DNA from 2 places in the Paenibacillus sp. J22P165 genome. Region 1 is predicted to be linked to the other one. Evidence: predicted binding sites of a transcription regulator. Region 1 holds the regulator's gene; the other holds the start of a gene.
What was found. Region 1 encodes LexA, which represses DNA repair genes until DNA is damaged. Its sites were predicted from a motif close to CGAACATATGTTCG; they were not measured.

Region 2: a site for LexA is predicted at 7,240-7,253, ahead of AC58QM_RS19190 (YhjD family protein). Genes of this name have one in related genera too.

What each region holds. Positions count from the first base shown of each region.
Region 1 is NZ_JCAUAP010000002.1:148,252-156,392, reverse strand. Features, by position in the region: gene AC58QM_RS04785 (methionine gamma-lyase family protein) at 1-1,091, shown strand, start outside; gene AC58QM_RS04780 (MerR family transcriptional regulator) at 1,187-1,597, shown strand; gene glnA (type I glutamate--ammonia ligase) at 1,654-2,982, shown strand; gene AC58QM_RS04770 (aminopeptidase) at 3,074-4,312, shown strand; gene lexA (transcriptional repressor LexA) at 4,385-5,002, opposite strand; gene AC58QM_RS04760 (LysM peptidoglycan-binding domain-containing protein) at 5,147-5,548, shown strand; gene AC58QM_RS04755 (DUF896 domain-containing protein) at 5,693-5,878, shown strand; gene AC58QM_RS04750 (HAD family hydrolase) at 5,918-6,709, shown strand; gene AC58QM_RS04745 (1,2-dihydroxy-3-keto-5-methylthiopentene dioxygenase) at 6,796-7,335, opposite strand; gene metH (methionine synthase) at 7,550-8,141, shown strand, end outside.
Region 2 is NZ_JCAUAP010000007.1:373,856-381,996, reverse strand. Features, by position in the region: gene AC58QM_RS19235 (DAK2 domain-containing protein) at 1-265, shown strand, start outside; gene AC58QM_RS19230 (DegV family protein) at 311-1,171, shown strand; gene recG (ATP-dependent DNA helicase RecG) at 1,175-3,223, shown strand; gene AC58QM_RS19220 (DUF1294 domain-containing protein) at 3,256-3,612, shown strand; gene AC58QM_RS19215 (stage VI sporulation protein F) at 3,768-4,055, shown strand; gene AC58QM_RS19210 (BclA C-terminal domain-containing protein) at 4,302-5,396, shown strand; gene AC58QM_RS19205 (S-Ena type endospore appendage) at 5,503-6,153, shown strand; gene AC58QM_RS19200 (DUF3992 domain-containing protein) at 6,203-6,544, opposite strand; gene AC58QM_RS19195 (DUF3992 domain-containing protein) at 6,576-6,950, opposite strand; gene AC58QM_RS19190 (YhjD family protein) at 7,271-7,642, shown strand; gene AC58QM_RS19185 (DNA polymerase IV) at 7,639-8,141, shown strand, end outside.

The sequences.
Region 1 (8,141 bases):
CGGGGTACGGGTATAATGACCGTGGCCGAGAAGTGCTTGATCTTGTCTATGCGGATGCGATGGGAGCGGAAGCGGCACTTGTGCGGCCTCACTTTGTATCAGGCACGCATACGATTGGTACGGCTCTGTTTGGCGTGCTTCGACCTGGCGAACATCTACTTTACATCACGGGTAAGCCCTATGATACGTTGCACAAGGTCATTGGTAAGCCTGGCGATGGCACAGGCTCCCTCCAAGACTTCGGCATCGGCTATGACGAAGTCGAGCTCTTGGAGGATGGCTCTCCGGACTGGTCCGCCATCACCGCAGCCATTCAGCCGAACACGAAGGTGATCGGCATCCAGCGTTCACGCGGCTACTCGTGGCGGCCGTCGTTCACGATCGAACAAATCGGTGAAATGGTCCGATTTGTCAAAGAGATCAACCCAGAGCTCATTGTCTTCGTGGACAATTGCTATGGTGAGTTCACAGAGCCGCAGGAGCCGACGCAGGTTGGCGTCGATCTCATGGCTGGCTCGCTGATCAAGAACCCCGGCGGCGGCATCGCCCCTTCGGGCGGCTACATCGCCGGGCGACGCGACCTCGTTGAGCTCGCCGCGTACAGACTGACCGCCCCCGGTATTGGGGGCGAGGTTGGAGCCATGCTCGGCGCGACGCGAGCCATGTTTCAAGGGCTATTTCTTGCCCCGCATTTGGTGGGGCAAGCCGTCAAGGGCTCGGTCTTCGCGGCAGCGATCTTCGAAGACCTCGGCTTTGTCAGCTCTCCGCGCTGGGATGCGCAGCGGACGGACTTGATCCAAGCGATCCGCTTCACGTCGGCGGAGCATTTGATCACTTTTGTCCAAGGCATCCAGAAGGCGTCTGCTGTCGATTCGCATGTCGTGCCAGAGCCTTGGGACATGCCTGGCTACGAGCATCCTGTCATCATGGCCGCTGGCACATTCATTCAAGGAGGCAGCTTGGAGCTGTCTGCAGATGCCCCAATTCGAGAGCCATACATCGCTTATATGCAGGGCGGCTTGACCTACTCACATTGCAAGTTAGGTGTACTAACGGCTATCCAACATATGGAAGACAAGGGATTACTGTGAAAATTTAAACTGTGAACAAACCTGACACTCCTTGACACGTTTTTGTTAGAAAGGTACAATGATAGAGAGGTACTTACTGACCAGGAGTGATTAGCATGAGTGATGAAATACGTAGAAATATGGCGTTATTCCCTATCGGAATCGTCATGAAGCTGACTGATTTGACAGCAAGACAAATTCGATACTATGAGCAACACGAACTGATCATCCCGGCACGAACAGCTGGTAATCAACGGCTCTATTCGTTTAATGACGTGGAACGTCTTCTTGAGATTAAAGATTTGATTGAAAAAGGTGTCAACATTGCAGGTATCAAGCAGGTTCTTATCCCTGTTGATAAGGATTCTGAGGATGCAACCATCCTTAACGAGCACACGGAAGTGAAACGGAAAGAATTAACCGACTCTCAATTGCACAAAATGCTGAAGCAGCAATTGATTGGCGGGGGTAAACGTCCGGATCAAGTGTCTTTGATTCAGGGGCAGTTGTCCAGATTTTACAAATAAAATCAGTTGCCCAATCGCTTAACATTTGAGAGGAGAATGCACACGTGAGTTATAACATTAACTATTCCAAAGAAGATATTCTTCGTATTGCCAAAGCAGAAAACGTTCGTTTCATCCGTTTGCAATTCACAGACTTAATGGGAAGTATTAAGAACGTAGAAATTCCTTTAAGCCAACTTGAGAAAGCGCTTGATAATAAAATGATGTTCGATGGATCTTCTATCGAAGGTTATGTGCGTATCGAAGAGTCGGATATGTATTTGTATCCGGATTTGGATACATGGGTTATTTTCCCATGGGTTACAGAAAGCAAAGTTGCACGTTTAATCTGCGACATTTATATGCCGGATGGCACGCCATTCCCTGGGGATCCGCGCGCTATTTTGAAAAATGCGTTAAAGCAAGCAGAAGAAATGGGTTACACAGCAATGAACGTTGGACCAGAACCGGAATTCTTCCTTTTCAAAACGGATGAAAAAGGTAACCCAACTACAGAGTTGAATGACCAAGGTGGTTACTTCGATTTGGCACCAATGGATCTTGGGGAAAACTGCCGTCGTGATATCGTGCTAACTTTGGAAGAAATGGGCTTTGAGATTGAAGCATCTCACCACGAAGTAGCGCCAGGCCAACACGAAATCGATTTTAAATATGCAGATGCGATCAAAGCAGCTGATCAAATTCAGACTTTTAAGCTTGTTGTCAAAACAGTAGCTAGACAGCATGGCTTGCACGCGACGTTTATGCCGAAGCCATTGTTCGGAATGAACGGATCAGGAATGCACTGTCACCAATCCTTGTTCAAGGGTGAGACGAATGCGTTCTATGATGAAAGCGATAAATTAGGTTTGAGCACAGTAGCAAGACAATATATGGCGGGCGTACTTCGTCATGCACGTTCTTTTGCTGCGATTACCAACCCTACGGTTAACTCTTATAAACGTCTAGTTCCTGGTTATGAAGCACCTTGTTATGTGGCCTGGTCAGCTAGTAACCGCAGTCCAATGATTCGGATTCCAGCTTCCCGCGGTCTAAGCACGCGTGTTGAAGTTCGTAACCCGGACCCAGCGGCAAATCCATACTTGGCATTAGCAGTAATGCTGGCAGCTGGTTTGGATGGCATTAAGAACAAAATGCAGCTTCCTCCGCCAACCGATCGTAACATTTATGTGATGACGGAAGAAGAGCGTGAAGCCGAAGGTATTCCTAGCTTACCGCTTAACTTGAAACAAGCACTAGACGAGTTGCTTCGTGACGATGTTGTTTGCGATACACTAGGCGAACACGCGTTGGCGCACTTCTATGAGTTGAAGGAAATTGAGTGGGACATGTACCGCACACAAGTTCACCAATGGGAAAGAGATCAATATCTTTCCTTGTACTAGGATTTGATTCTTACAATTAGATAATTAGAGCCCGTCAGCCTCGTTTATGAGAGCTGGTGGGCTTTTTAATGCGAAGGAGAATAATTGAACAATGGACAATTTTAATCGTAATCTAGAAAAGTATGCAGAGTTAGTGATTCGAATTGGGGTTAATTTGAATAAAGGTCAGGATCTCTTGGTAGAAGCACCTATTGAGACGCTTGATTTAACAAGACTTATTGTCCGGAAGGCATATGAAGCAGGTGCGAATTATGTGCATGTGCATTGGCAAGACGATGTTGTAACACGAAGCAAATTTGATTATGCACAGGATGAATCGATGGACTATTACCCAGAGTGGTATACAACGATGTTAGAGCGTTTTGTAGAAAATGGCGGCGCATTGTTGAATATCAAGGTTCCGAATCCGAACTTATATGATGGGATTGATGCTAGTTTAATTTCGCGTGCATCGAAAGCTGCGTCAACAGCGAGAGCTAAGTATCAACAGTATGTTCGTACAGGCCAGTTCAGCTGGTGTCTGATCAAAGCACCTACAGAAGCTTGGGCGAACATGGTGTATGCGGATTTACCTGAAGGGGAACGAATTCCTGCGATGTGGGATGCTGTTTTCCAATTCAATCGTGTTTATGAAGATGATCCTATCGCAGCATGGCAAACACATTTGGATACGCTGAAGGCCACACATAGCTTGCTGAATGCTAGAAGTTATAAAGCACTGCGTTATCGGGCTACAGGGACTAATCTGCGAGTTGAACTTCCAGAGGGACATATTTGGCTAGGCGGGGATAATGAGAACGCTCGGGGCATCCGTTATGTGGCGAATATGCCGACGGAAGAAGTGTTTACCATTCCAAACCGAACAGGGGTAAGTGGAACTGTAGCGAGTACGATGCCGTTAAATATCAATGGGGCATTGGTGGATCGGTTTTCATTTACGTTCGAAGCAGGTAAGGTTGTAGATTTCCAAGCTGAAGTGGGTTATGACCATTTGGCTCGTTTATTGGATATGGATGAAGGTGCACGCTATCTAGGAGAGGTTGCACTTGTGCCATTTGATTCTCCGATTTCCAATGTTAATCGTATTTTCTATAACACGGGTATTGATGAGAATGCATCATGCCATTTGGCCTTGGGCAGCTGTTATCCGATCAATTTGAAGGAAGGGACTACACTGTCAAACGCGGAGTTGAAAGCTCGTGGAGGGAACAGTTCCTTGATCCATGTGGATTTCATGATAGGTTCTGCGGAGCTTGAGATCGATGGGGAACTAGCAGATGGGACGATTGAGCCGATTTTCCGCGCGGGGAACTGGGTGTTAACTTTTTAAAAGTAGGAAAAAGAAAGGCTCTCAAGTGAAATTTCACTTCGAGAGCCTTTCTTTTGTGGCGGTATTCAAGTCTTACATATCCCGGAACAAACCGATAACGCGCCCTAGAATCGTTACATTCTTCAAGAGAATAGGTTGCAGCGCGGAGTTCTCAGGTTGAAGGCGAATATGATCCTTCTCTTTGTAGAAACGCTTAACGGTTGCTTCATCATCTTCGGTCATGGCGACAACGATATCGCCGTTGTTCGCTGTTTGTTGTTGTTTAACGATGACATAGTCGCCATTATGAATGCCAGCTTCGATCATACTGTCACCCATGATGCTGAGCATGAACACGTTGTTGTCGCCAACCATACTGGAAGGAAGCGGGAAGTAATCTTCGATATTCTCAGTGGCTGTAATGGGAACACCTGCTGTTACTTTACCAACGAGGGGAACACGAGCGACGGAAACTGCGAATTGGGACTCAGCACCATCAAGCCCTAGAATTTCGATTGCACGCGGTTTAGTAGGATCTCGACGAATCATGCCTTTTTTCTCAAGACGCTCCAAATGTCCATGTACAGTTGAACTGGAAGCTAGTCCAACAGCTTCGCCTATTTCTCTAACGGAAGGCGGGTAGCCCTTATCTTTCACTTCGTTCTTAATGAATTCCATTATTGCTTGTTGACGCTGCGAAATTTTACTCATAAGATATCACTCCAATACTGGGAATCATTACCCAAAGTATAACATAGAACCCGAGTTCGTACAAACATAAGTTCGAGAAACGGTTGACTCAAACATGTGTTCGTGTTATTCTGATATCAGAACAAATGTTTGGGGGATGATTTTATGTATATGGCTTATTCACAATCGAACGGAAGAACAACACTTCAAGGTACTGCTCAAGCATCCAAAGGGATGACGACTAAACGGGGTCATGCGAAACTACTACTTCGTTTCTTGCTGATAGCAGTAATTCTTGGAACTGTGTTTTCGTTTGGTGCGATTGTACAAGCCTATGCAGGTGATAGTACGGTTACATCGTCTATACCAACTGATTCCATTCAACCATCCGCACAACCGATCCAACACGAAAAGATTGTTATTCAAAGTGGTGATACACTCTGGGAAATCGCGGACTCTCACAAAAAGAAGGGTGAGAACACGCGTTCTTATGTCGAACGATTGAAATCATTTAATCATTTATCGAGCAGTTCTCTACAAGCGGGTCAGGTTCTATTACTTCCTTAATACGTACATTTTTAGCTATCTATATAGATGAAAGTTTGAGCCATGGACCCTTAGGTCTATGGCTCTTTATGATGTATCCTTGACAATCACAAACTGTGATGGCAAAGTAGTACTCATATTGAAATTTTGACTGGGAGGATTACAATGAGTGACAGCATGGATAAAACGATTGAGCGCATCAATGAATTAGCTCGCAAAGCGAAGACAGTTGGTCTAACAGATGCAGAACTGGATGAGCGCAACGAGCTGAGAAAGAAGTATATTGATGCATTCAGAGGGAACCTGAAAGTCCAACTGGATTCAATTAAGTTCACTGACGAAGAGAATTAAGCTTACACATAGATACTACATTCAAAGGGGAAATGAATGATGACGTTGAAAGCTGTGCTTTTTGATTTGGATGATACTCTATTATGGGATGATCGTAGTGTGGAGGAAGCCTTTACTGCAACTTGTGAAGAAGCAGCGAAGCATGTCGATGTAAAACCTGAGGAATTAGAAGCGTCTGTTCGTAAAGAAGCAAGAAGTTTGTATGAATCCTTCGAGACGTTCCCATTTACGAAAATGATTGGGATTAATCCATTTGAAGGACTATGGGCTAACTTCACGCAAGGTGAAGATGAGAACTTCCGTAAGTTAGAGAAGCTAGCGCCAGGCTACCGCACGGAATCTTGGACAAGAGGTTTAGCTGCACTTGGGATCGAGAATCGTGAGCTAGGCTACAAGCTAGGGGAGCTGTTTGCAGCTGAGCGTCGCAGTCGTCCCTATGTATATGAAGAAACGTTCCGCGTGTTAGACGCGTTGAAGGGGAACTACAAGCTGCTTCTTCTAACTAATGGTTCACCAGATCTTCAAAAAGAGAAATTAGCAGGTGTTCCTGCGATTGCTTCCTACTTTGATCATATCGTAATTTCAGGTGAATTCGGTCAAGGGAAGCCAGCTGCGGCTATTTTCAACTATGCCTTAGGGCTGCTTGATATCAATGCTGATGAAGGCATTATGATTGGGGACAAGCTAACAACAGATATTTTGGGGTCGGGAAGCATCGGTATGCGTAACATCTGGATTAACCACCATGGACTACAAAGTGGCGATGAAATCGTACCAGCTTACGAAGTAAGCCGTCTTCAAGAAGTATTGCCGATTATTGCGAACAGTTAGGTCATAAGGTTTGTTAATAGAAAAGCCCAGCAGCTAAGCAAGACGTAATGTCCTGTGCTGTTGGGCTATTTTTTACGAATATAAGATTAAGCTTTACTGAATTGTGGATCATCAACATTGTAAGCGACCCAGCCATCTTTTTCGATGAAAAGGCGAACAGCAACAATCTCACGGTTATCCATCAAAGTGAAGAAGTGGTTCGTGTTCTCTGGAACGGAGATGACATCTCCTGGCTCAAGTTCAACATCGAAATAGCCGTGTTCTTCGGATTTGATAATGAAAATTCCTTTACCTGACACGATGGCACGAATCTCATCTTCTGTGTGCGTATGCACTTGCTCGAACTTCTTCAGAAGCTCTTCGATATTCGGCGTTACATCAGAAAGGGAAATAACGTCCCAAATTTCATAACCGCGTCTAGCGGCTAGATCTTTGATTTCTGGTTCATACGTGGAAATGATTTCTGCTTTTTCTTCCTCACTTAGGGTGAATTTCTCGCGCAGTGCGACAGGAAGCTTGTTTGCGTCCCAGTGTTCATAGACAACTTCTTGACTATCCAAGAAGGCTTTAACTTCATTTTCGCCTTCGATGCGTTCATTCGTATTACGAATTCTAATTTGTGCCACGCTACATCCCTCTTTCTAGAATAAATATATACATATTATAGTGGAAATCATGGTAACTGTCGATGGAAGGAAATGAATATTTCCGATAAAACCCATAGGAATTTATGATAATTCAAAATCTTTTCATAAAGGCCGTATTCTGTTACACTAAATCTTAACATAATTTGTCGTTTTTTTTATTACGGTTTAGGAAAAGTTGAAAGGGAGTCTAGTCATGAAGAAACCACCGATTCAAGAACAACTAAAGAAAAAGATTATGATCCTAGATGGTGCCATGGGTACGATGATCCAGCAGGAGAATTTGACGGCTGATGATTTCGGAAGTGATGACTTAGATGGATGTAATGAAATCCTGTGTGTGACACGCCCAGATGTCATTCAAAAAATTCATGAAGCTTATTTCGCCGCTGGCGCTGATATGATAGAAACGAATACGTTCGGAACGACGAGTGTCGTTTTGGCGGAGTATGACTTGCAAGATCGTCATCGGGAGTTGAATATCGCCGCTGCCAAATTGGCGATTGCGGCTGCTGAGAAATATTCGACACCAGAATGGCCGAGATACGTTGTGGGGGCAATGGGTCCGACAACCAAAACCTTATCCGTAACGGGTGGTGTGACTTTCGAGCAACTGGAAGAAAGCTACTACGAGCAGGCACTTGCACTCATTGAGGCAGGCGTAGATGCGATGCTGCTAGAGACTTCCCAAGATACACTCAACGTGAAAGCAGGAAGTATTGGGATTCGCAGAGCATTTGAAACCTTAGGTGTAGAGCTGCCCATTATGATTTCCGGAACGATTGAGC
Region 2 (8,141 bases), on a different contig from region 1:
GGATATTAAGCAAGGTCATTTCATTGGTATCCAAGATGGGCGAATTGTCTCTTCACAGCCAAGCTTGATGGACGCGTGCAAGAAGCTGCTTGAGGCGATGATTGATGAAAGCAGTGAAATTGTGACGATTCTGACGGGTGAAGATGCTACGGAAGAAGGAACCGATGAGCTGGAAGCTTTTATTCAGGCGACGTATCCGGATATGGAAATTGAGCTTCATCCTGGTGGACAGCCTTTGTATGCCTACCTATTTTCGGTTGAGTAAGAGCATACAAGCTGGTAGTTTAAATTCGTGATTGGAGTGAGCCCAGTGACAAACATTCGCATTGTAACGGATAGCACGGCAGATATTCCATTGGCTGTCAGAGAAGCGTTGAACATTGAGATGGTGCCACTCAAAATTAATTTTGGCGAGGAACAGTACCTAGATACAGTGACGCTGCAGTCTGAGGATTTTTATCGGAAGCTGACGTCATCTTCCCACTTTCCAACAACGTCAACGCCGTCACCCGGTGAGTTTCTGGCTGTCTATCAAGGCTTGCTGGAAGAGCCCGATACCGAGGTGATCTCGATTCATTTGTCTTCTGTGTTGAGTGGAACGTACAGGACGGCAGAGCTGGCTTCTACGCTGTTAGAGGGAGATCAGGTTGGTAAGGTTCACCTTGTTGATTCCTGTTCTGCTTCCTATGGGATAGGAGCGCTCGTAGTGGCTGCAGCGGAAGCTGCGCAAGCAGGGAAGAGCGTCGCTGAAATTACAGCGCTTGTGCAAGAGATGAGAGCGAACTTTTACATTTATTTCCTTGTTGATACGTTGGAGTTCCTTCAAAAGGGCGGACGAATTGGTAAAGCGTCGGCACTGCTGGGTTCCTTATTGAACATTAAGCCTATTCTGACTTTGGATAGTGCGGGTGAAGTGACCGTTGTTGATAAAGTACGTGGTAACAAGAAAGCGATAGCGCGCATACTTGATCTGTTAGCCGCGGATGTGTCGGATAAGACCATTCATACGCTGCATATCGCTCATGCTAATAATTTGGAAGGTGCGGAGGGGCTGCGGGAGGCCATTATGCAGCGGTTTGCTGTGGAGAACGCCGATTATATTACCCTAGGTCCTGTTATTGGCGCACATGCTGGACCAGGTACGATTGCAGCCTTCGTGAGTACGGTGTAAGAGATGGATTTAAATCAATGTCAAGTACGTGAAGTCCATGGAGTTGGCGCTCAAAAAGCACTTGAGCTAAACGCCATGGGCGTTTTTACGGTTATGGATTTGCTGGAGTATGTTCCGTTCCGGTATGAGGATTATACGGTTCGTGACCTTGCCAGTGTGAAGGATGGTGACCGTGTCACCGTCAAAGGCTACATTATTGGTGAGCCGGTGTTGCAGCGCTACAGTGGCAAATCGCGTCTATCTTGCAAGGTGATGGTCGATGATTTCTTGCTGACCGCGGTGTGGTTTAACCGCCATTTTCTGAAAGATCGCTTGCGACCGCAGCAGGAGATTGTACTCACCGGCAAATGGGACGCCAAGCGTCGGCAAATGAGTGTGTCCGATTCCGAGTTCCCCGGACAAGGGGATTCGAATACCGGTACCATTCAGCCGGTATACTCGGTTGTTGCGGGCACGATTACGCAGAAGTGGATGCGTAAGATTATCGGGCAGGCGCTGACGCAGTACAGCGCCATGATCCGTGAAGTGCTGCCGGCGAGCATCACCGACAGGTACGGGTTTATGTCGCGCAGTCAAGCGCTGGCCATTATCCACACACCGAGTGGTGTGGAAGAGGGCAAGCAGGCGCGCAGGCGCATGGTGTATGAGGAGCTGTTCCTGTTCCAGCTCAAGCTCCAGGCTTACCGGGCTGTGACGCGCAGCCGCACGGATGGGTTGAAGCAGCAGGTGGATCTGCCTGCTGTCCGCGCCTTCGTGCGCGCGCTCCCCTTCCAGTTGACGGAGTCACAGAAGAAGGTCGTCGGTGAGCTCCTGCACGACATGCAGGAGCCTTACGCGATGAACCGACTGCTGCAGGGCGATGTCGGTGCGGGGAAAACGATCGTCGCGGCCATCGGACTGTACGCGACGGTGACGGCTGGCTACCAAGGGGCGCTGATGGTGCCGACGGAGATTCTCGCTGAGCAGCATAATCGCTCGCTCAGCACGTTGTTCGAGCCTTATGGGCTGCAGGTCGCTTTGCTGACCGGAAGCTCTACAGACCGCCAACGGCGCGATCTGCTGGCCTCTCTGCAGATGGGGTTGATCCATGTGCTGGTCGGGACGCATGCGCTGATTCAAGAGGATGTGTATTTCCGCCAGCTGGGGCTGGTTGTGACGGACGAGCAGCATCGCTTCGGGGTGAACCAGCGCAGCATCCTGAGGCGCAAAGGGATGAATCCTGACGTGCTGACGATGACGGCGACGCCGATCCCGCGTACGCTGGCCATTACGGCGTTCGGCGACATGGACGTTTCGACGCTGCGCGAGCTGCCGAAGGGACGTAAGCCGATCAAGACGTACGCGGTTCAGCATGCGATGTTGGAGCGTGTGCTCGGTTTTATTCAGCGCGAGGTCGCCGCAGGGCGTCAGGCGTATATCATTTGTCCGCTCATCGAGGAGTCGGACAAGCTGGACGTGCAGAATGCGATCGACGTCCACATTCAGTTGCAGCAGCATTTTCCGCAGATGCGGATCGGCTTGCTGCACGGACGTATGAGCGCGCAGGAGAAGGAAGCGATCATGCGCGCGTTTAAGGAAGGCAACGTGGAGGCGCTCGTGTCGACCACGGTGATCGAGGTTGGCGTGGACGTGCCGAACGCCACGCTGATGGTGATCTACGACGCCGACCGTTTCGGCCTGTCGCAGCTGCATCAGCTGCGCGGCCGGGTCGGGCGGGGCGAGCACCAGTCTTTCTGTGTGCTCATCGCCGACCCGAAGACCGAGGTCGGCAAGGAGCGCATGAAGGCGATGACGGAGACGACCGACGGCTTCGAGATTGCCCGGCGCGACCTGGAGCTGCGCGGGCCGGGGGATTTCTTCGGCACGAAGCAGAGCGGGCTGCCGGAGTTCCGTATCGCCGATATGATGGCGGATTTTGAAATCATGGAGCAGGCGCGCGATGATGCGGCTGAGCTTGTCGGCGACTCGTCCTTCTGGACGGGGGCTTCTTTTATGCCGCTGAGGGCGTATTTGGAGCGGGCTCATATTTTTGACAGCGAAGTGCTGGATTAGTAGGCGGCTGTCTAAGAGGCTACAAGTGAAAGATGAAGGACTCTCAAAGATTGACCCGTGGCGTGTTCCCTTTTAAGATAGGAGTAGCAGCGCTATTTTATGGAAACGAAGGTGTGCCGCCAGTGACTTATTTCCTCATTTATTTACTAGTTATGAATATCATTACGTTTATTGAGATGGGTCATGATAAAGGACAAGCCAAAAAGGGCGGGCGTCGTGTGCCGGAAAAACGACTTTTTTTATTCGCTGCGCTTGGTGGCGGGATTGGTGGTTGGCTGGGCATGCGGATGTGGCGGCATAAGACGAAGCATACTTCGTTTGTCGTTGGTTTTCCGCTCCTAATTGCTTTGAATTGTATCTGTGTCATCCTCATTGCCGTGTATATGTAAAATGAAATGAAGGAACAGCTGCCGGGAACGGTGGCTGTTTTTTCGTCTTTTTCTGCTGCTTGTCGATAGAAGTTTGCTCCTAGACAGATTACGCAGTCAAGTTTACCTGTATTCACTCATAAGATAGGAGCATGTCGGGTATCGGAGGTGCGGGGATGAGTTATCAGCAATATGGCATCGATCCTGCGCTCGTGGAGCGTGTAAAGTTCAAGATGAAAAATCCTGAGGTCAAAGAACGCATCAAAATGCTGCTCCAAGGCGTGACTAAGGCAGATTTACAAAATGCAGCGAAGGTTACGCGCCTAATCGGTCTTGCCGCGGGTATTTTTGGTGAGAAACTGAGCGGGAGCCAGACAAATCAGATTTTAACGTTTATCTTGGCGCAAAAGATTGATCCGAATAACACGTTTCATTTAATTAAATTATGGTCTATATTTCGATAGTTCATGATGAAAACGCCACATGTAGAGCGTGAGATGCTCTATTGTGGTGTTTTTGCGAGTAAGCCGCACGTAATTAAATAGCTGCGAAAGGCCTCTGGGTAAGCTCAACTCCAGAAGGCCTTTTTTCGTGAGGATACATTTTATCCGAGGGGTGACATGAGTACAAGCATATTAAGCTGAATTTCATTTATTAGTAATAAGTTGTTTGAAGCAAGAAAGGTTCTTGTCTTAGGGAGGGTATGATTTGTGAACTATTGCGGTCCTGCAGGTGAGGATGAATTTCAAAAAAAATGTTCATGTTCAGTTCCTTTAAGCTGCGGCGGCATTCCGTGTGTATGTCCAACTGGTCCAACTGGCCCAACCGGAGCAACGGGTGAAACTGGGGCAACCGGAGCAACTGGGGCAACCGGAGCAACGGGTGAAACTGGCGCAACTGGCGCAACCGGAGCAACCGGAGCAACCGGAGCAACCGGAGCCACTGGCCCAACTGGCCCAACCGGAGCAACGGGTGAAACTGGCGCAACCGGGGCAACCGGCCCAACCGGCCCAACCGGCCCAACTGGAGCGACTGGACCAACCGGCCCAACTGGAGTAACTGGAGTAACTGGAGCAACGGGAGTAACTGGAGCAACCGGGCCAACCGGTGCGACTGGACCAACTGGAGCAACTGGAGCAACCGGGGCAACTGGGGCAACTGGAGCGACTGGCCCAACCGGAGCAACTGGAGCAACTGGAGGAACAGGCCCAACAGGCCCAACAGGCCCAACCGGAGGAACTGGAGCAACCGGAGCGACTGGCCCAACCGGGGTAACTGGTGCGACTGGGGCAACCGGCCCAACTGGTGCGACTGGACCAAATTTTGCGACGAATGGATTTTCGGCATTCCTATCTACGTTATCCATTGCAACAAGTACACAGCTTACGAATTGGTCGACGACTAGTCCGTATTATGGAAATGCGAATTTTAACGCAGTTACAGGCAACTTTACAGTGCCGACAACAGGAAGATATACGATACTAGCAACGATTAACTACGCTACGACTGCAGCTGTCAGCGTGAGCATAGGCGCCGGGGTCAATCCTTTTTTTGCCGTGCAGCGAACATCTCCTTCCGCCTTCAATTTGGTGAGCGGTTATCTACCTATTTTGAATGTTAACGTAGTATTGGTTTTAACTTTGCGTGCGGTATTGGGAACCGGTGAAATTACGTTGGCTGGAGACGTTGCGTTGTCGGCTGGTGATGTTGTTGGTTTATTTTATAATGCGGCTGGATTAGCAATTACGATCAATATAGGCAATGCTGCGGCTGGAGTTGTCTGGTCCATACACCAGATTGCCTAGTCTCACGTATTGAAATAAATCGAAAACATGTATGACCATTGGGGGAGAACAATCATCTAATATAAGTATGCAATAGGAATTGACACTTCGAGGGGAGGAGGAGGCGGTGATCAAGAAGAAACGCAGCGCGAGGAAAAAGGTTATAGAGCTGACTATCGTTCACAAGACATCGTCTTCTTGCTTATCCTTAAACAAAGGGAGAGTCAGCAGGCCAAAGCAGAAAAAGCGGTCTTATCGTCAATTGTTGACGAGTATCACACATCCCGTTCTACCTCCTTCTCGCAGCCGCTATCCAATCAATAAGTCAAAGCCTGAGTGGAGCTCAAATCCAAAACTAAAGCTAATTTATAAGCCAATGCTGAGACCTTGTCCGCCACCAAAGCCCCATCATTGCCATCCTTCACCTCCACTGACAACAATTAATAAAGAATGCTGCGGTAATATACTTCTTCAAGGCAATCAGCCTGGATTTCGGATATGGGAGATGGATGTGGAGTCCAAGATCGAAGTGGCTCAGATTAGTATATACTCGAGCTCGAGCAGCACTCAAGATATAGAGGTTGAGATTGAATTCGAGGATGCCGATAACAAACAACTGAGCGTGCCTCCCGGCAGTACCGTAAATTATATCGGTCAAGGTGTCAAAGCCATTGCTATCTCTTCACTGCGCGACGAGATGAGTTATGTGGAAGGTAAGTACGTTATCTCCACTACACTCCAAATCCAATCCGAACATCGATGCTGCGATCCTGAATAAGATGGTTTCTCACGGTTAAGTGAAAAACCACCTTATTGTTGTGCGCTTTTTACATGCTGTATCGCACAGTTATGCAAAACTCCCCGGTTGCCGCTGCTGTCGTTGTAATCGTAATCGTATCGAACCGCCCGACAGTAAACGAGGTGCTACCTCCTATTGGCACTATGATAGGTGTCATGATAGGAGCTGCCGAACGGAGAAAATTTACTGTAATAGTAGCGGTCCCAGTTTCATTCTTGACATATCCAGTACCGCTAATCAGAGTTGCCATATTATCGGTGTAAACAGTTGTTGTACCTGCCCCAGTCGCCAGCCAATTCGTACATACTTTATCTTGCACGTAGGTTTTTTCTGAACAACAGCAAAGAGCTGTGTTACTACAAGAGCACATAATGAGTACCTCCTTTAGGTGTCAAATGGCATTATTGAATTGAATAACGGGTTGTGATGCAAAATTCGCCCTGATATAAACCCGCGTCTGCGCCATCCAGTGTTATCTGAATAGTGGAGAAGCGTTGGTAAGTAAAAGCCAGACTTGTTCCAGGTGCAATGGTAACCGCAGCCGTTAAAATGGAAGCCCCTGCGCTGTTTAATACATCCAACGTAATATCAGCAGGTCCGACATCAAATTTCACATATCCCGTGCCGACAAGGTTCGGATTAATATTATTCGTGTAAGCGACAATGTCTACATCTGCGATACCTACTGTGCCGGTCCATGGCGTACATACTTTATCCTGTACAAAATTTTTCTCTGAGCAGCATGTTAACGAAGCCGCCGAATTATCACATGCCATAGCTAAGAAAACCTCCTCCGCTTCTTTGTTTCTAAGCTATTTAATGCAGGCGATTACCTCAACGCTTGGACATCCGCCTGACTAATGAATATTTAATATGACATGTCTGGGTGCGACTTCAAGGGGGCGGCGACATGTGTTCGCATGTGGTATTTCCTGTATTTTCTAATTAATAGGTAAAAAGAGATAAAATAATTGAAAATAACTGTATTTCATCCTTTTATTAGTATAAAAATCTCTAAAAAACCACTTGCATAACGAATACGTGTTCGGTATATAATATGGAAAACGAATATATGTTCGCATATGGTGGTGAGAACATGAGTGGTACTTCAAGAGTAGAGACAGAAGAGGATGTTCAAATGATTAAGGAATACACGCTGTTGCCGATTTTGCTTGATATGCTCGCAAGAGATATGGAGGAGCTTAAGGTTTATAAAGATAAAATCGTTTATAATCACATTCTTTTCTATCTCAGAGAGGTTGAGATGGGGATTTATCCAGAATTACAACAGTTGAAAAGCAAGATGAAGCAGCGAGAGATTAAGGTAATTCACACGGAAATGAATGCTTTAGGGATCCAAGTTGAATACAAGGTTCGAGGTTACATTCATCATTTCACGATGCTTCGTAGTTTGGTCAAGGCTGAGCTTATGACTATGCTGATGAATATGCGGGGGGAATTGCGATGAACAAAGGAAACAGGGGCGAGGAGCGAACGATCTTCTTGGCGGATTGTCAAAGTTTTTATGCTAGTGTCGAGAAAGCCGATCATCCAGGACTAGAGAATAAGCCAGTTGCCGTTGCGGGAGATCCTGCGTTAAGGTCGGGCATTATTTTAGCTGCCTGCCCTGTTGCCAAAGGATTTGGCGTATCCACAGCCGAAAGGTTGGGGGAAGCGCTGAAAAAGTGCCCTGAACTGATTGTGATGCGTCCACGGATGCAGCATTACATTAATGTTTCATTGCAAATAACTGAAATTTACGAGGAAGTCACGGATCTCGTTGAAGTTTTCAGTATTGACGAACAATTTCTGGATGTAACCGGAAGTATTTCGCGTTATGGAGATGCGATGACGATTGCTGAGACTCTGCAGCTCAAGGTGCTCAAACAAACGGGCGTTAAGGTTCGTGTGGGAATCAGCTCCAATAAGATTCTAGCGAAAATCGCGACAGATATTTGGGCCAAAAA